2 regions of the Orenia marismortui DSM 5156 genome follow, and region 1 is predicted to be linked to the other one. Evidence: riboswitches for the same ligand, from Rfam matches in the RefSeq annotation. Region 1 holds a riboswitch; the other holds the start of a gene.
What was found. A riboswitch is a leader RNA that binds a small molecule or an ion and turns the genes downstream of it on or off. The one in region 1 is predicted to bind tetrahydrofolate.

Region 1 (7,899 bases):
TATTTGTTCAGGCGGTCTTTTATTATTTAGTGAATATTCAGTTTTAACTTAGCTATTGAAATTAATTTTAAAGGATAACTTTAGAAGAATAAAGAAATATTAAAGATAATAACAATCTACAAGGGGGAAGATAAAATGGCTTACAAATCAGATATTGAGATTGCACAAGAGGCAAAGATGTTACATATTAAGGAAATAGCTGCAAAGTTAGGATTAACTGAGGAAGATATTGAACTATATGGTGACTATAAAGCGAAGATTAAGTTAGAAACTTATCAGAGATTGATGGAAAAAGAAGAATTTGCTAAGTTAATCTTGACCACAGCAATTAATCCAACTCCAGCAGGAGAAGGAAAATCAACTACTACTGTAGGGTTAGGTCAAGCTTTAAATAAGATAGGTAAGAATACAGCTATTGCATTACGTGAGCCTTCTTTAGGACCGTGTATGGGAATTAAAGGTGGAGCTGCGGGTGGAGGATATTCTCAAGTAGTACCGATGGAAGATATTAATTTACATTTTACTGGTGATATTCATGCAATAGGAATAGCTCATAATTTATTATCAGCAACCATCGATAATCATATTAAACAAGGAAATGATTTGAATATAGATCCAACTAAAGTTACTTTCAAACGTGTAGTAGATATGAATGATCGAGCTTTAAGAGAAATTGTAGTAGGACTTGGTGGAACTGCTAATGGTCAACCTAGACAAGATGGATATATGATTACTGTAGCTTCTGAGGTTATGGCTATCTTATGTTTAGCAGAAGGAATATTAGATTTAAAAGAAAGATTAGGTGAGATAGTTGTAGCTTATAGTTATGATGGTGAGAAAGTAAGGGCTAGAGATTTAAAGGTAGCTGGAGCGATGGCTGCATTATTAAAAGATGCTATTAAGCCAAATTTAGTTCAGACTTTAGAGAATACACCTGCTTTTATTCATGGTGGACCTTTTGCTAATATTGCTCATGGATGTAATAGTATTATGGCAACTAAATTAGCACTTAAAACTTCTGATTATGTAGTAACAGAAGCTGGTTTTGGGGCAGATTTAGGAGCTGAGAAGTTCTTTAATATTAAGTGCCGCTTTGCAGAATTAGCTCCAGATGCTGTTGTATTAGTTGCAACTGCACGTGCTTTGAAATTACATGGAGGAGTAAATAAAAATAACTTAGATAAGGAAGATTTAGGTGCATTAGCAGCAGGCCTTGAAAATTTAGAGAAGCATATTGAGAATGTAAAGAAATTTGGTGTACCAATGGTAGTAGCTATTAATGAGTTCCCAACAGATACAAAAGCTGAATTAGAGTTGATTGGCAAGCGGTGTGAAGAGTTAGGTGTAGAAGTTGCTCTATCTCAAGTTTGGGCTAAAGGTGGAGATGGTGGGATTGATTTAGCTGAGAAAGTATTAGATGCTATAGAAAAGCCATCAGAATTTAAAGTGTTATATGATGTAGAAACTTCTATTGAAGATAAAATTACTAAGATTGCTACTGAAGTTTATGGAGCAGATAAGGTTAATTTTACTTCACAAGCTAAAAAAGATATTGTTAAATTAGTTAAAGATGGATTTGATAAGATGCCAATTTGTATGGCTAAAACACCAGCATCTTTATCAGATGATCCAAGCTTAAAAGGAAGACCTAGAGGGTTTGAAGTAACTGTTAGGAAAATTAATGTATCAGCAGGGGCAGGTTTTTTAGTAGCATTAACTGGAGCTGTAATGACAATGCCTGGATTACCTAAAAGACCTTCTGCTGAAAATATAGATATTGATGAAGCAGGAAAGATTACAGGGTTATTTTAGGAGCTAGGTAATAGGAAAACCTAGTACCTAGAGCCTAATACCTAACAACAATGGCAGAGTAGAAAGTAATGCGTTAAGTGCTTAAGGATGGGACGTTGTCTTAAGACGAAAGGTGAAATCTGCGGTATTACTTTCGCGTTCGCTGTACACTAAAGAGAAGATCTTCTTTTCTTAAGTGTGGTAAGCTGCCAGTTACTTAAGGGAGGATATAAGATGAAATTTAGTGTGAAAAGAATTGTTTATTTAGCTTTGTTAGTATCTTTAGGAGTTATGTTAAAATTCTTTAAAATTACTATTCCTTATTTAGGTTTAAGTTTTACTGGGTTTCCAATGATTTTAGCAGGTGTTTTATTTGGACCAATTTCAGGAGGGATTGTAGGTGGGATAACAGATATTTTAGGATTTATTCTTAGACCTACTGGAACTTTTATGCCTTATTTTACTTTAACAGCTATTTTAACTGGATTAATACCTGGGTTTATTGTTATGTTATTGAAGAATAATCCTTTAAAGTTTAGGCATTATTTATTAGCGGTTGGAATAGGGCAATTGATTACATCGGTAATTTTGATACCTTATTTTATTAATATTTTATTTAGAATTCCTTTTAGAGTTAAGTTTTATCCAGCATTAGTTACTCAACTTCAACATGTACCTTTATATGCTTTTGTAATTAAAGTTTTAGTTAATAGAATATCTAGTTTAGATATTGATTTAGAACTTAAGATTAATTCAGTTGAAGATATTAGTAATTAATTTCTTTTGTGGTTGAAATTATTAAAACTAATTAGTATAATAATAAAGAGTTTGACTATTTTAGAATTAAAAATAATTGAATATTTCGCTTGGATCCTAGAGGACCGAGACGGTATTGAGATTAATAGATTGGGATAACTGTATCTATTATATATATTTATGTCTAATTATGATTACATAAGCCTTCTTGTCCTTTTAGGATAGGAAGGTTTTTTGTTTTCTTGACTAAAAATTAATCACTACTATGAGGTGATATAAGTGACAAATAAAGTAACGATTAAAATGTTGCAACAAAAGAAAGACTTAAAAGAAAAGATTACAATGTTAACGGCCTATGATTATCAAACTGCTAAGCTAATTGATCAAACAGGTATTGATATTATTTTGGTTGGTGACTCTTTAGGGATGGTTGTCTTAGGATATGAAGATACTCTAGGGGTTACTATTGAAGATATGATTCATCATAGTAAAGCTGTTACTAGAGGAATTAAAAGAGCAATGGTTGTGACAGATTTACCTTTTATGGCTTATAAAATTGCTAATATAAGTCAGACTGTTCAGAATGCTGGACGAATTATTAAAGAAAGTGGAGTAACAGCTGTAAAGATGGAAGGTGGTCAAGAGATAGTAGAAGAGGTTAAAGCTACTATAAATGCTGGAATTCCAGTAATGGGTCATTTGGGGCTAACTCCTCAGTCGGTTAATCAATTTGGTGGATTTAAGGTACAGTGTAAAGAAGAATCAGCAGCTAAAAAGTTAGTCGAAGATGCTTTTGCTTTAGAAGAAGCTGGTGTTTTTGCTCTAGTCTTAGAATGCATACCTGCAAAATTAGCCAAAGAAGTTACTGAAAAAATATCCATTCCTACTATTGGTATTGGTGCTGGTAAGGATTGTGATGGTCAGGTATTAGTTACTCAAGATATGTTAGGAATATTATCAGACTTTACTCCTAGATTTGTTAGAAGATATGCTGATTTAGATAATCAGATCAAGCAAGCTTTAAAAAAGTATAAAGAGGAAGTTCAAAATGGAAACTTTCCTAGCTTAGATGAAAGTTTTATTTAATGAATATTTAGGAATTTATACTAAAATTTGAAATGTGGTGCTATAGAATTACTACATTTTTAGCTGCTGGCTATTGGCTACTAGTCGCTGGCTTAGAGCTTATAAAAATAATACTAATAGCTAGAGGCTAACAGCTATAAGCTAGTGGCCAAAATGTCGCTCTATAACTATAAAGTTTCATTTAACTAGATATCTATAATGAGATTATTCATGATAGAGTTTTATTTTCATAAGTACAGAAGTGGAGTGGAAGGAGAAGAGTAGATGAAAATTTTGAAGAAGATCTCAGAGGTTAGAGAGTATGTCAAAGCGAGAAGAAAAGAAGGTAAAAGTATTGCTTTGGTACCTACTATGGGTTACTTACACCAAGGTCATCTAACTTTGATGAAAAAGGCTAAAGAGGATAATGATATAGTGATTGCTAGTATATTTGTTAACCCAACTCAATTTGGGCCAACAGAAGATTATGAAGATTATCCTAGAGATTTAGAGCGAGATGTTAACTTAGCTAAAGAAATAGGAGTAGATATTATTTTTGCACCAGAGGTTGAAGAGATTTATTTAAAGGATGAGCTTACTACAGTTACGGTAGATTCTTTGAATGAAAGGCTTTGTGGGGGTTCGCGTTCTGGTCATTTTGATGGTGTTTGTACTATAGTTAGTAAATTATTTAATATAGTAAACCCTGACCGATCATATTTTGGACAGAAGGATGCTCAACAGGTTTTGATAATTAAAAAGATGGTAGATGATTTAAACTTTGATATTAAAATAGTAACAGTTCCTATCGTAAGAGAAGAAGACGGGTTGGCAATGAGTTCTCGTAATAAATATTTAAATAAGGAAGAAAGAAAAGCTGCTTTGGTATTATACAGTTCTTTAAAATTAGCAAAGAAATTAATTGTTTCTGGAGAAAGGAACGCTAATTTTATTAAAGAAGAAATAATAAGTTTAATTAATCAGGAAGAGTTAGCTGAAATTGATTATGTTAAAATAGTAAAGCAAAGCAATATAGAAGAGATTAATGAGATTGAAGGTGAAATTTTGATTGCTTTAGCTGTATATATAGGACAGACAAGATTGATTGATAATTTGATGTTAGATGTTGAAAAATAAATAGGAGTAGAGTTATGTGAATTTAAATTAAAACTTAAGATTGATAAAACGACAGTTTTGGAGTTAGGCGTTAGGAGCTAGGACATAGAAAGATCTTACTAACTCCTATGACCTATCACCTAGCACCTAAAAGTGTCGCTTTATATTCTATATCACGTCACATTTGAATTTTAATCAGTTCACACTTATAATTTAGTGACCTTAAATTAATAATCTTATGGAGGTATAGACTATGATGAGGATGATGTATAAATCTAAGATTCATCGAGCCAGGGTAACAGAGGCTAACTTAAATTATGTTGGTAGTATTACTATTGATGAAGAATTAATGGAGGCAGCTAATATATTGCCTAATGAAAAGGTGCAAGTTGTTAACAATAATAATGGAGAAAGATTAGAAACATATGTTATTCCTGGCGAGAGAGGTTCTGGTGTAATTTGTTTAAATGGTGCAGCTGCTAGAAAGGCTGAACTTGGAGATGTATTAATTATAATTTCTTATGTTTTAATTGATGATAAAGAAGCTAAAGAAATAAAGCCTAAAATCGTATTTGTTGATGAAAATAACAAGATAAAATAAAGAATAAAATTTTATGGAGGGATAAAATTGAAAATAACAGTAAGGCAGTTAACTATTATAGGTATATTAGGAGCAATCTCTTTATTATTAGGTTCGACACCATTAGGATTTATTCCGGTTCCAACTCCAGCAGGTTCTGCTACTATTATGCATATACCAGTTATTATTGGGGCTATTATGGAAGGTCCTGTTGTTGGGGGGTTTGTAGGATTGATTTTTGGATTGTTTAGCTTTTTAAGGGGTGGAGCTGTATTATTTTCAGATCCAGTAATAGCTATTCTGCCAAGAATATTAATTGGGATTTTTTCTGCTTATAGCTATAAAATGGTTAAAAACAGAATAGGTGGAGCGGGTATTGCTGCTATAATTGGTACCTTGACCAATACTGTAGGAGTATTATCTTTAGCTGTAGTAAAAAATTATTTACCGAATTGGGAAACTGCTTTGACGATTGCAATCACCCATGGATTAGCAGAAGTAGTTTTAGCTGTATTAATTACAGTAGCAATAGCTAAAGGTTTAGATAGAGCTAGATTGGATTAATATTTGATTGAATTATAAATTATTATCTTTCTTTTTTATATTGATTTAATTAATATAAAGAATATTTTTATGGTATTCTAATATAAAGGAGGGAAGATTATATTATGACTAACTTTCATACTAGACAAAATAATAATTATGGTAAAGAGATTGATTTTAAAGAGTTAACAAATATATTGAATAATTTATTACCAGAGAAAGGTTATGGTATTTTACTAGATTGTATAATTCCACAAATTCGTAATATGAGTTATCCTCATGGTATTTCTAAACCAATACCTTTTTTAAGGGCTGTAAATTTAGAAGAGAGTTTTATGATGTTAATGGTGGAGTATAAGCTATATGTTCCAGGTTCTGAGAATGATGAAGAATTGGCATTAGAAATAACAAAACCAGATTTTCATATCTTCAAAAAAGAAAATGAGATTAATTTCGTGTATAGAGATGATAAAGTGATTACTTTGAAATTACATAATTCTTTTGACTTTGCTTATGAGTTAGATGATGATGGTTTGATTCCAACATTGTCATTTGTTGAATGGGTCAGTAGTCCCTTTATTTAGTTAGTGATAGTTATATTATGAGTGATGAATTGAAGTTAGTTTTTTAAGATCATCACTCATGATTTAACCTTTTCTTTTTTAAAATTATTTCACTTGTGTTATAATTACTTTAGAGCAATCTGGCTATTATTATGAGTTTGGAGGGTTGATATGTTAAATAAAGATTATGATCAGATGGTTGATAAACTAGTAGAATGGATACAGAAGAAAGTTAAACAAGCTGGGTGTAATGGGGTAGTAGTTGGCTTAAGTGGAGGAATTGATTCTGCTGTAACAGCTACCTTATGTAAGAAGGCTTTCCCGGAGAATACCTTTGGCGTAATTATGCCTTGTTATAGTGATCCACAAGATGCTAAAGATGCTAAGTTGGTAGCTGAAAAATTTGCTATTCCATATCAGGTAGTTGATTTAAGTACTACTTTTGATCAGTTATTAAAGTCAATTGAAGGAAGAGCTGATGTAGAAAAGAGTATGGCTGTGGCAAATATTAAGCCAAGGTTGCGGATGACTACTCTTTATTATTATGCAAGTATAAAAAATAGTTTAGTAGTAGGAACTGATAATCGTAGTGAATTGAAAGTGGGCTATTTTACCAAGTATGGTGATGGTGGAATTGATATTGCTCCTTTAGGAAATTTAGTGAAATTAGAGGTTAGAGAAGTTGCAAGTGCTTTGGGGATTCCAGAGAAGATTATTACTAAAGATCCTTCTGCAGGTTTATGGGGAGGACAAACTGATGAAGCAGAAATGGGAATTACATATGAAGAATTAGATAAATATATCTTAACAGGAGAAGCTACTCCTAGAGTAAAAGAGATTGTTGACGACTTATCCTCTAAGAACAAACATAAATTAGAAGCAATTCCTATTCCTAAATTTTAGTTATTCAAGCAATTGAATAGAGGTATTTGATTTAACCAAGCGATTTATCGCTTGGTTTTCCCTTTTCATATGACGGAAAAGATGATATAATTATTTCATAATATAAAATCGGAGGATGTATAGATGAGCAAAAGTATAGTTCAATCAGTGGATAGATCACTGAGTATCTTAGAGATATTAGTAGAAGAAAACCAGCCTATTTCTTTGAGCCAGATTAGTGAAAAGGCTAATTTAAATATTAGTACAGTACACAGATTATTACATACTTTAATGCATAGAGGTTTTGTAGGACAGGAAAAAGATAGTGGTAAATACAAATTAGGGCTAAGAATCTTTGAGATTGCAAGCGCTTTAGAAAGCTCTTTGGATTTAAAGGCAGTAGTACGTCCTTATTTACGGGAAATAGTAGATGAATGCAATGAAACAGCTAATTTAACTATTTTAGATGGTGGAGATGTTGTTTATATTGATCAAGTTGAGTCCACTAATATGGTTAGAATGTTTGCTAATATTGGTAGTAAAGGTCCTGCACATTGTTTGGGTTCTGGAAAAGTTTTATTAGCATTTTTAGAAGAAGATAAG
Region 2 (7,899 bases), 440 kb from region 1:
GCAGTAATAACTTCAGCCCCTAAAGCTACATCCCAGACTTGATAAAAACCTAATTCCTGAAGTGCTAAAATAACCTTTGTAGGATTTATATTCTGAGTAAACTGGCCATAAAAGCTTGGGGGGACTAAAGCAATTGGATACTTATAGTCACCAATCTCTTCTATTCTATCTGTAGATGCATATTTAGCATGATACTCACAACTTCTAATGCACTCACCACAATCAATACAATATTCATCTTTAATTTTAGCCTGACCTTGATGGACTCTAATTGCATTAGTAGGACAATTTTTAACACAATTAGTACAGCCTTTACACTTATCTGCTTTTAAGAGTACAGAATGAATATCACTCATCACTATCACCACTCTCTTTAAGATAAACCTTAACCTCTATTCTGGTACCCTCTCCCACCTCAGTTTCTACTTCTATGTTATCAGAATAACGTTTGATATTACAAAGACCCATCCCTGCTCCAAATCCCATCTCTCTAGCCTTCTCGCTTGCAGTTGAAAATCCTGGTTGAAAAGCCTTATCTAGATCTTCTATTCCTGGTCCCTGATCTGAAGCTATAATTCTAATTTCCGAAGGACTAACATCTGCCTTTAAATTCCCACCATGAGTATGAATAATTATATTTATTTCTAACTCGTAAGTAGCAATAGCTATCTTTCTAATTATTTTAGCCGGTAAACCTAACTTGTGAAGAATATTCTTTAACTTGCTAGAACCTTCTCCACCTCCAGCAAAATCACCAGCTTCAATATCATGATCTAAAATAACCTTCCTGATATTATCTTTTTGCAAATTAATCCCTCCATAGCTTGTCTGATTTCTATTCTAACTTTGATAATTTCTCAGCTCTTAAACCTGCCGAATATAGCAAACCACAAGCCTGATATAATGGCTTGCTAGTAGTCATTAATGGTATATTTTTTTCCTTAGCTAAGTCTATAGTTTCTTGAGGGGGTTGTTTACCTCTTACAAATATAATTAATGATAGATCGATCATTTCTGCAGTCCTAATTACCTGAGGATTGGTCAATCCAGTTAATAAAACGGTCTTCTCTTTGGAAAATGCTAAAACATCACTCATTAAATCTGCACCACAACCCTTTAATATCTCCAACTCTTCAGACCCTTTTATAATAACTTGTGCTGATAAGATTTCTTTGATTTCTTTTAACTTCACCTTCTTATCCTCCTTATAAATCAAATTCTCTCCCTCTAATAAATAACTTAAATAAGATATTAGATAGTTAAATTTCTTTTAATATAATTATAACATTATTAATACTACATTTAAACATGATTTAACAGTTATAGTAAATAAGCCAAAATCAGTCTAGATTATTTTGAATACAAAAAAATATTTAAACCCACTAATATATTAGTGGGTTTAAATATTAATGTTTAATATAAATTGGGAAACCATAATTTTTAAGTTCTGTACCCAACTCTTGTGCTGCATTTTTAGTTCTAAAAGCCCCTACCTGTACCCGATAAGGATTTTTACTAGTTATATAAGCTGTAAAACCCTTACTTTGCAATTGTTCTACTAAACCTTTTGCATTTTTTTCTTTGGCAAAGGCTCCAACTTGAACCACATATAGATCTTGATCTAAAGTTTGATTAACCATAGTATCTTGGCTATCTTCATCATTAGACTCGTCTTTCTCTTCAGTAATAGTCTCACTTTGCTGTACAACTTTATTATCATTACTATTGATTTTTTCCTCTGTTACAATCTGATCCCCAGATACAGATGTTATACCCTCTTGAGGAGCACTAACATAATCTAAGAACCAACTACAGACAAAATAACCAAAAATACTTGCTATAATTGCCATAGAACCTAACATTACCGCTAAAGAAGCTCCTGATTTTAAATTCTTGTTATTTCTCTTCATAATTCCTCCTTTTTCCTTCTAACTTTTTCTTTTGGATATTAACTATCAGCTGATTTCAATATTGCAAATCCATCTATTTCAAATTTCTTGACTTGCCTAAATTTACAGTAAGTACTCTTATGAGAACTTAATAAATACTATGCACTTCACCCATAATTTATTAATATAATTCAATTAAAAATTAAATTTAACTATATTAATACAGAAGAATTCTAAGTTCCATTCTTTAATCAGACTATACTACAGTTATATTTTAATCTTTACAATCTCATTCTAGTAATATTTACTATAAAAAGAATTTTATACATCTTGACCTGATTTAAATAAACATTATAATTACTTACTTTAATTTTAGATATATATTTTTTCTTATCTAAGACTAAATAAAAATAAGAGTAAAGTTGAAGTTCCAACCTTACCCTTATTCTCTAGTTAATAAGCCTCTAGCTTCCGATACAGTATATAAAGAACCACTTATTAATATTAAATCCTCATAATCAGCCTCTTTTAGAGAGTATTCTAGGGCAGATTTCAATTCCCCTTTTACTAATATATTATTATTATATTTTTCTACTTTACTTTTTAACTGATCAATCTCCATTACCCGATAGTTATTGTTTTTAGTTAAAATAATCTTATCTGCTTTTGGAACTATTTCCCTTACAATCCCATCTACATCTTTATCCCCTAGTATACTTAATATTATAATTAAATTATTATAATTTAATTTCTCTAAAACCTTAATTAAACTTTTAGCTCCAGCAACATTATGAGCCCCATCTAAAATAACCATCGGTTTTAAAGCTATCACTTCTACTCTACCAGGCCAGCTAACTTTTGAAATTCCTTTTTTTATATTTTCTTGTGTAAGTGGATACTTTTGCTTCAAAACTTCTATAACCTCAATAGCAGTTGCTGTATTAATAATTTGGTGTTCTCCTAATAAAGGTAATTTTAATTTAAGATAGTTTTTATCTTTGCCTATTAAATCAAAGCTTTGATAAGATGGATTGTTTTCATACTCTATCCAATCAAACTCATCATTAATATTAATTAATTTTGAATTCTTTTCATTAGATAGTTTTAGTAACTGATCATTAACTGCTTGATTTTTGGTAGCTGTTATTACCTTTTGCTGATTTTTAATGATGCCTGCCTTCTCAAAAGTAATCTCTTCTAGCGTTTCACCTAAATAATCTGTATGATCTAAACTTACATTTGTAATTACTGAAACTAAACTATCTACAACATTAGTAGCATCAAATCTACCTCCTAAGCCCACTTCTAAGATAAGCATATCGACATCCTGCTTATAGTAATATAAGAAAGCTAAAGCTGTTACCACTTCAAAGAAACTAGGATGTTCTAATTCATCTGCTACTTTATTAATAGCAGGCTTTAATTCCTTAACTAATAAACCTAAATCTTCATTATTAATATTTTCATTATTAACTCTGATTCGCTCATTAAATTCAGTAATATGGGGAGATGTATAAGTTCCGACCTTATAACCTGCTTCTTTATAAATTGAAGTTAAAATTGCAGAAGTTGACCCTTTACCATTTGTACCTGCAATATGAATAACATTTAGATTCTCTTCTGGATTGTCCAAATAGCTAAGCAATAACTTTATTCTATCTAATCCTGGTTTAACTCCAAATTTACTTAAACTTTCTAAATATTTTATACCTTTCATTTTATCACCTCGAAATTATTAATTCTACTTAAAATCTTCAAACCCTGTTTTTAATAATTTTTTATAAAGGATTAGATTTATTGCTAGTTGTAAAAAATTATGTTAAAATTACCTAAACAGGCAGAGTAAGATTTGTGCGTCAAGTGTTAGAAGATGGGATGTTGCTTCTAAACGAAAGATTTTTCTGCGGTACAAATCTGCATCCACTGCCACATTTAAGAGAGAAGTAGAGAAATATCTATTCCCTTGTCTCTATAGTGTGGTATCGTAGGGATGATATCAACTAATTAGAAAGGGGTTTTATCTTATGAATAGTTCTAACTTATTGCAGAAACAGAAAGAAATAAAATCAAAAAAAACTAAAAATTTGGTGCTTATTTCTTTAATGGTTGCTACTAGTATTATTTTAACTAGATATCTATCAATTATGATTGGTAATTCTATTAGATTAAGCTTTGGATATATACCCATTATAATTTCAGCAATTTTAACAGGCCCAATTGGTGGCCTGCTTACTGGAATAGCTAGTGATTTATTAGGAATGTTATTAAGAGCTCAAGGTGGATATTTTCCAGGTTTTACTCTAAGTTATGCTTTAATTGGACTAATTCCAGGATTAATATTTTATAGATCCAAAGATAATAAGATTTTTATTAAACTATTAATCTCTATCCTAAGTATAGAATTGCTTATATCATTATTATTGAATACATTTTGGCTAAAATTGATTATTGGAAAAGCTTTTTTGGTGCTGCTACCAGGTAGAATAGTAGCCCGTTCTATTATAGCTCCAATAGAATTCTTCATAATCTATTCATTCTTCAAATATGAAGAATTTAAAACGAGGATTTAAAAATGAATTATCGATGTTTAACTATCTTAGGTAGTCCTAATAACCATGGTAATAATGCTTTAATCTTAAATAAGGTAATTGAAGGTATAAAAGAGAATAATCCTAATATACAATTTACAAATATTAAGATTAATAATCTAAATATTAATCCTTGCTCAGCCTGTAATAATTGTGAACAGAAAAAAGGATGTATTCTTGAAGATGATATGACAGAAATTTATACTAAATTAAATCAATCAGATATAATAATTGTTGCTGCTCCCCTTTATTTTAATAGCCTTCCAGCACAGTTAAAAGCATTAATTGATCGCTGCCAAGCTATTTGGGGAAGTAAATATCGATTAAATGATTCAATGATTGATAAAAAAGAAAATAAAATTGGAGGCTTTATCTCTACTGCCGGTCAGAAATTAACATCCGACAGATTCAAATATGTAAGTGGTACTATGGATTTATTCTTTAAAGCTATCAATACTACATATTATGATAACTTTTTCTTGGGTAATATTGATAAATATCCAGCAAGAAATAGAATTAAATTATCAAAGGACAGCAAAAAATTTGGAAAAAGATTAATAAATAAATTAAAAGAGAGGGATTAATCCCTCTCTTTTAATTTATAAATCTATCTCCTGTTTTAATAATTCCACAATTTCTAACCGCTGCCACATCACGGCCATCTCTAAAGCATTGTGACCTCTGTATTTCACATTTAGATCTACTCCTGCATCTAATAATAACTTAACTATCTCTACATTATCAGAAGAAATAGCCTCAAACAATGCAGTCTTACCACGATTATCTCTAGCATTAACATCTGCTCCAGCTTCTATTAAAGCAACAACTAAATCAACACTTTCAAATTTAGCAGCATAAATTAATGCAGTACGATTCTTAGTATCACTTACACTAACATCTGCTCCATTATCTAATAAGTCCATTGCCTCTTTAAAGTTATTTTCTCGAATCCTTAAAATTAACTGTTGACCTTTTCTTCTATCTCTTGTCTGATCAACTTTATTCTCTTCTAACTTCCTATCTTCATCCTTTTCTGTAATTTCTTCAACTTGATTACTTTCTAACTCATCCTCTTGATTATTCTCAGTAGATTCTGTAATTGAATCACTACTCTCTTTTTCACTTATGACTTCTGAATGTTCTTCTGTATTTGATCTTTCAACATCCCTAATACTTTTATCAGTATTATCTAATTCACCTTTATCTTCTTTGATAGATACTTTATTTACGTCCTTAGTAACCCTTTCACTTATCATATCTAATTTATTAGCTTCTTTATCCTCTGTTATAGAAGCTTCCGTTTCAATATCGTCAACTTGATTAACTTCTTCCTTTTGAATAGGTGCTTCATTTAAGGCATTATTAATATTTTCGCTTTTCATATTTAATTGGCTAGCTGCTACTTCTGCATCTGATTCTTTAATACTCTTTGCTACCTCTGTTTTATTATCTAAATTATCTTTAACACTATGTATTCTTTCTTTTGAAATCGCTTTATCTATTGCATCTTCAACTTGATCTCCATCATCATTCTCTTCACTTTTATTTAACACTTCAATATCTGAAATCTTTTCTATATCTTCTTCTATTATTTCATTAACAGAATAATCCCAAATTAAATTTAAATTAATAAGCAATTCTACTGTAAACTTAAATATTTCAACTTCAGTATTAATATCAACAAAAGCTTCGTTCATTAAATACTTTCTTAGCAGCCTTAATTTGATATATCTTTCTTCATATTTGACTCCTGATTCTTCTAACTCTTGTACTAAAGAATTATAAATATTTCTTTCTTTATTATCCAAATTAAATAACTTCTCTACTCCTTTAACTATAGGTGCTTCAAATAAATCTAAATTTTCTAAGTCTTCTGAAGATAAATGTTGATATAATAGATGTAACATTCTAGGAGTTTCGATTAAATAACCATAAAATTCTTCTAAAGTTATTTGATCTTCTACATTTAAATTTAGCCCCTCTAATTTTAACTTTAATAACATCAAATTATTAACTGTTATACTATCTTCACCTTCTTTTAATAAATCAACAATCAATAAGATTATCTTAGCAAAAGGTGATGATGAATCATAATCCTCATCTAACTTATAAAAATTATTCTCATGCTCTTGTAATAAGTTATAATAATGTTTCTTTAAATTATCGTAAATATCATTATTATCTTCAGTTTGAATATGCTCTAACTTAGCTATTAATGCTAAAATAAGCTCCCAAGTTAAAATATTTTTATCTTCTATACATTGTAAAAATTGACAAGCTGCATATCTAGCTAGATTCAAGTTCAGATCTTGTTCTGCCAAAGATAAAGATTTTTTCCAAAACAGCTCTAAGAAATTATTGTTTTTTAATTTCTCTTCTTTAATAGTCAAAATTGTAGTACTGTTTAGCGCAATACGAGAAATCATTTTTTGATTATTTTTGATATCATTAATCTTATCTTCTATATCGCTTTTAATCTCTTCACTATTTATCTCTTCTAAAAAGCTTGTATTAAATAAATCAATTAGATCCTTTACCTCTAAAACCTCAATATCACCCGAGTCAACATTTCCATTCTCCTCCTCAACTTCATCTAAGTCAGGAAGCCCAAATAAGTCTAATAAATCATTCATTTAAAATATTCACCCCTTCTTACTATTTACTTAATAATATTTACAAGAACTGAATTGGTAATTTAGGTGAATCTATACACTTATAAACTTATTAACTTTCAAAGATCACTTATATAAATAACCAAAAATTGGTCTATTATCTATATCCCGATAATATTTTTACATATTATCTATAATTCTATAAATAAAGGTATTATCCTGCATATATAGAATTATATATTAAATTATTATTTCCTCCTAAATACCTGATGATTTTAACTTTTAAAGTAAAGATACTCGTTAAAATATTTATTAACTTCCTTTTTTCAAGAGTGGTATTATCTCCTTTCGATTCCATATCATAGCTAGTTCTAATGGTGTATAGCTTCTGTATCTAATATCAGTATCACAATTAGCTTTTAATAAAATTTTGACTATATTTTTATTATTCGCTGCAATAGCTTCTACCAAAGGAGTTTTACCTTTGTTATCACAAACATTAATATCTGCACCTAAATTCAATATTTTCTTCACTATTTCTTCTCTTTCAAATTTAATTGCATACATTAAAGAAGTCCTATGGCGATTATCACTATAATTAACATCTATTCTTCTATTTAATAATTTATTGACAATTTCTAAATCATTCTTTTTTAAAGCAGTTAATAAACGTTTTCCATTCTGCCTTTTTTCATCTTCTAAAACTAAACTACTGTAATTATTAGATTTTTCTTTTAGTGTATTTTCTTCAAAACCTTTCCTAGCACTGTCTCGATCAAATTTAATAATCTTCTTCTCATCAACAACTTT

Region 2: linked by a shared signal. The riboswitch ahead of OREMA_RS0103350 (folate family ECF transporter S component) and the one ahead of OREMA_RS0105295 (folate family ECF transporter S component) in region 1 are both predicted to bind tetrahydrofolate.

Annotation. Positions count from the first base shown of each region.
Region 1 is NZ_KB900617.1:1,174,703-1,182,601, reverse strand. It holds gene OREMA_RS0105300 (formate--tetrahydrofolate ligase) at 136-1,812, shown strand; THF riboswitch at 1,865-1,959, shown strand; gene OREMA_RS0105295 (folate family ECF transporter S component) at 2,026-2,568, shown strand; gene panB (3-methyl-2-oxobutanoate hydroxymethyltransferase) at 2,827-3,633, shown strand; gene panC (pantoate--beta-alanine ligase) at 3,898-4,749, shown strand; gene panD (aspartate 1-decarboxylase) at 4,982-5,329, shown strand; gene OREMA_RS0105275 (ECF transporter S component) at 5,357-5,872, shown strand; gene OREMA_RS0105270 (hypothetical protein) at 5,977-6,435, shown strand; gene OREMA_RS0105265 (NAD+ synthase) at 6,586-7,317, shown strand; gene OREMA_RS0105260 (IclR family transcriptional regulator) at 7,441-7,899, shown strand, end outside.
Region 2 is NZ_KB900617.1:734,358-742,256, forward strand. It holds gene OREMA_RS0103325 ([Fe-Fe] hydrogenase large subunit C-terminal domain-containing protein) at 1-356, opposite strand, end outside; gene OREMA_RS0103330 (ATP-binding protein) at 349-807, opposite strand; gene OREMA_RS0103335 (DRTGG domain-containing protein) at 836-1,192, opposite strand; gene OREMA_RS0103340 (SPOR domain-containing protein) at 1,407-1,910, opposite strand; gene OREMA_RS0103345 (bifunctional folylpolyglutamate synthase/dihydrofolate synthase) at 2,332-3,606, opposite strand; THF riboswitch at 3,726-3,817, shown strand; gene OREMA_RS0103350 (folate family ECF transporter S component) at 3,914-4,459, shown strand; gene OREMA_RS0103355 (flavodoxin family protein) at 4,462-5,061, shown strand; gene OREMA_RS18170 (ankyrin repeat domain-containing protein) at 5,077-7,110, opposite strand; gene OREMA_RS18175 (ankyrin repeat domain-containing protein) at 7,402-7,899, opposite strand, start outside.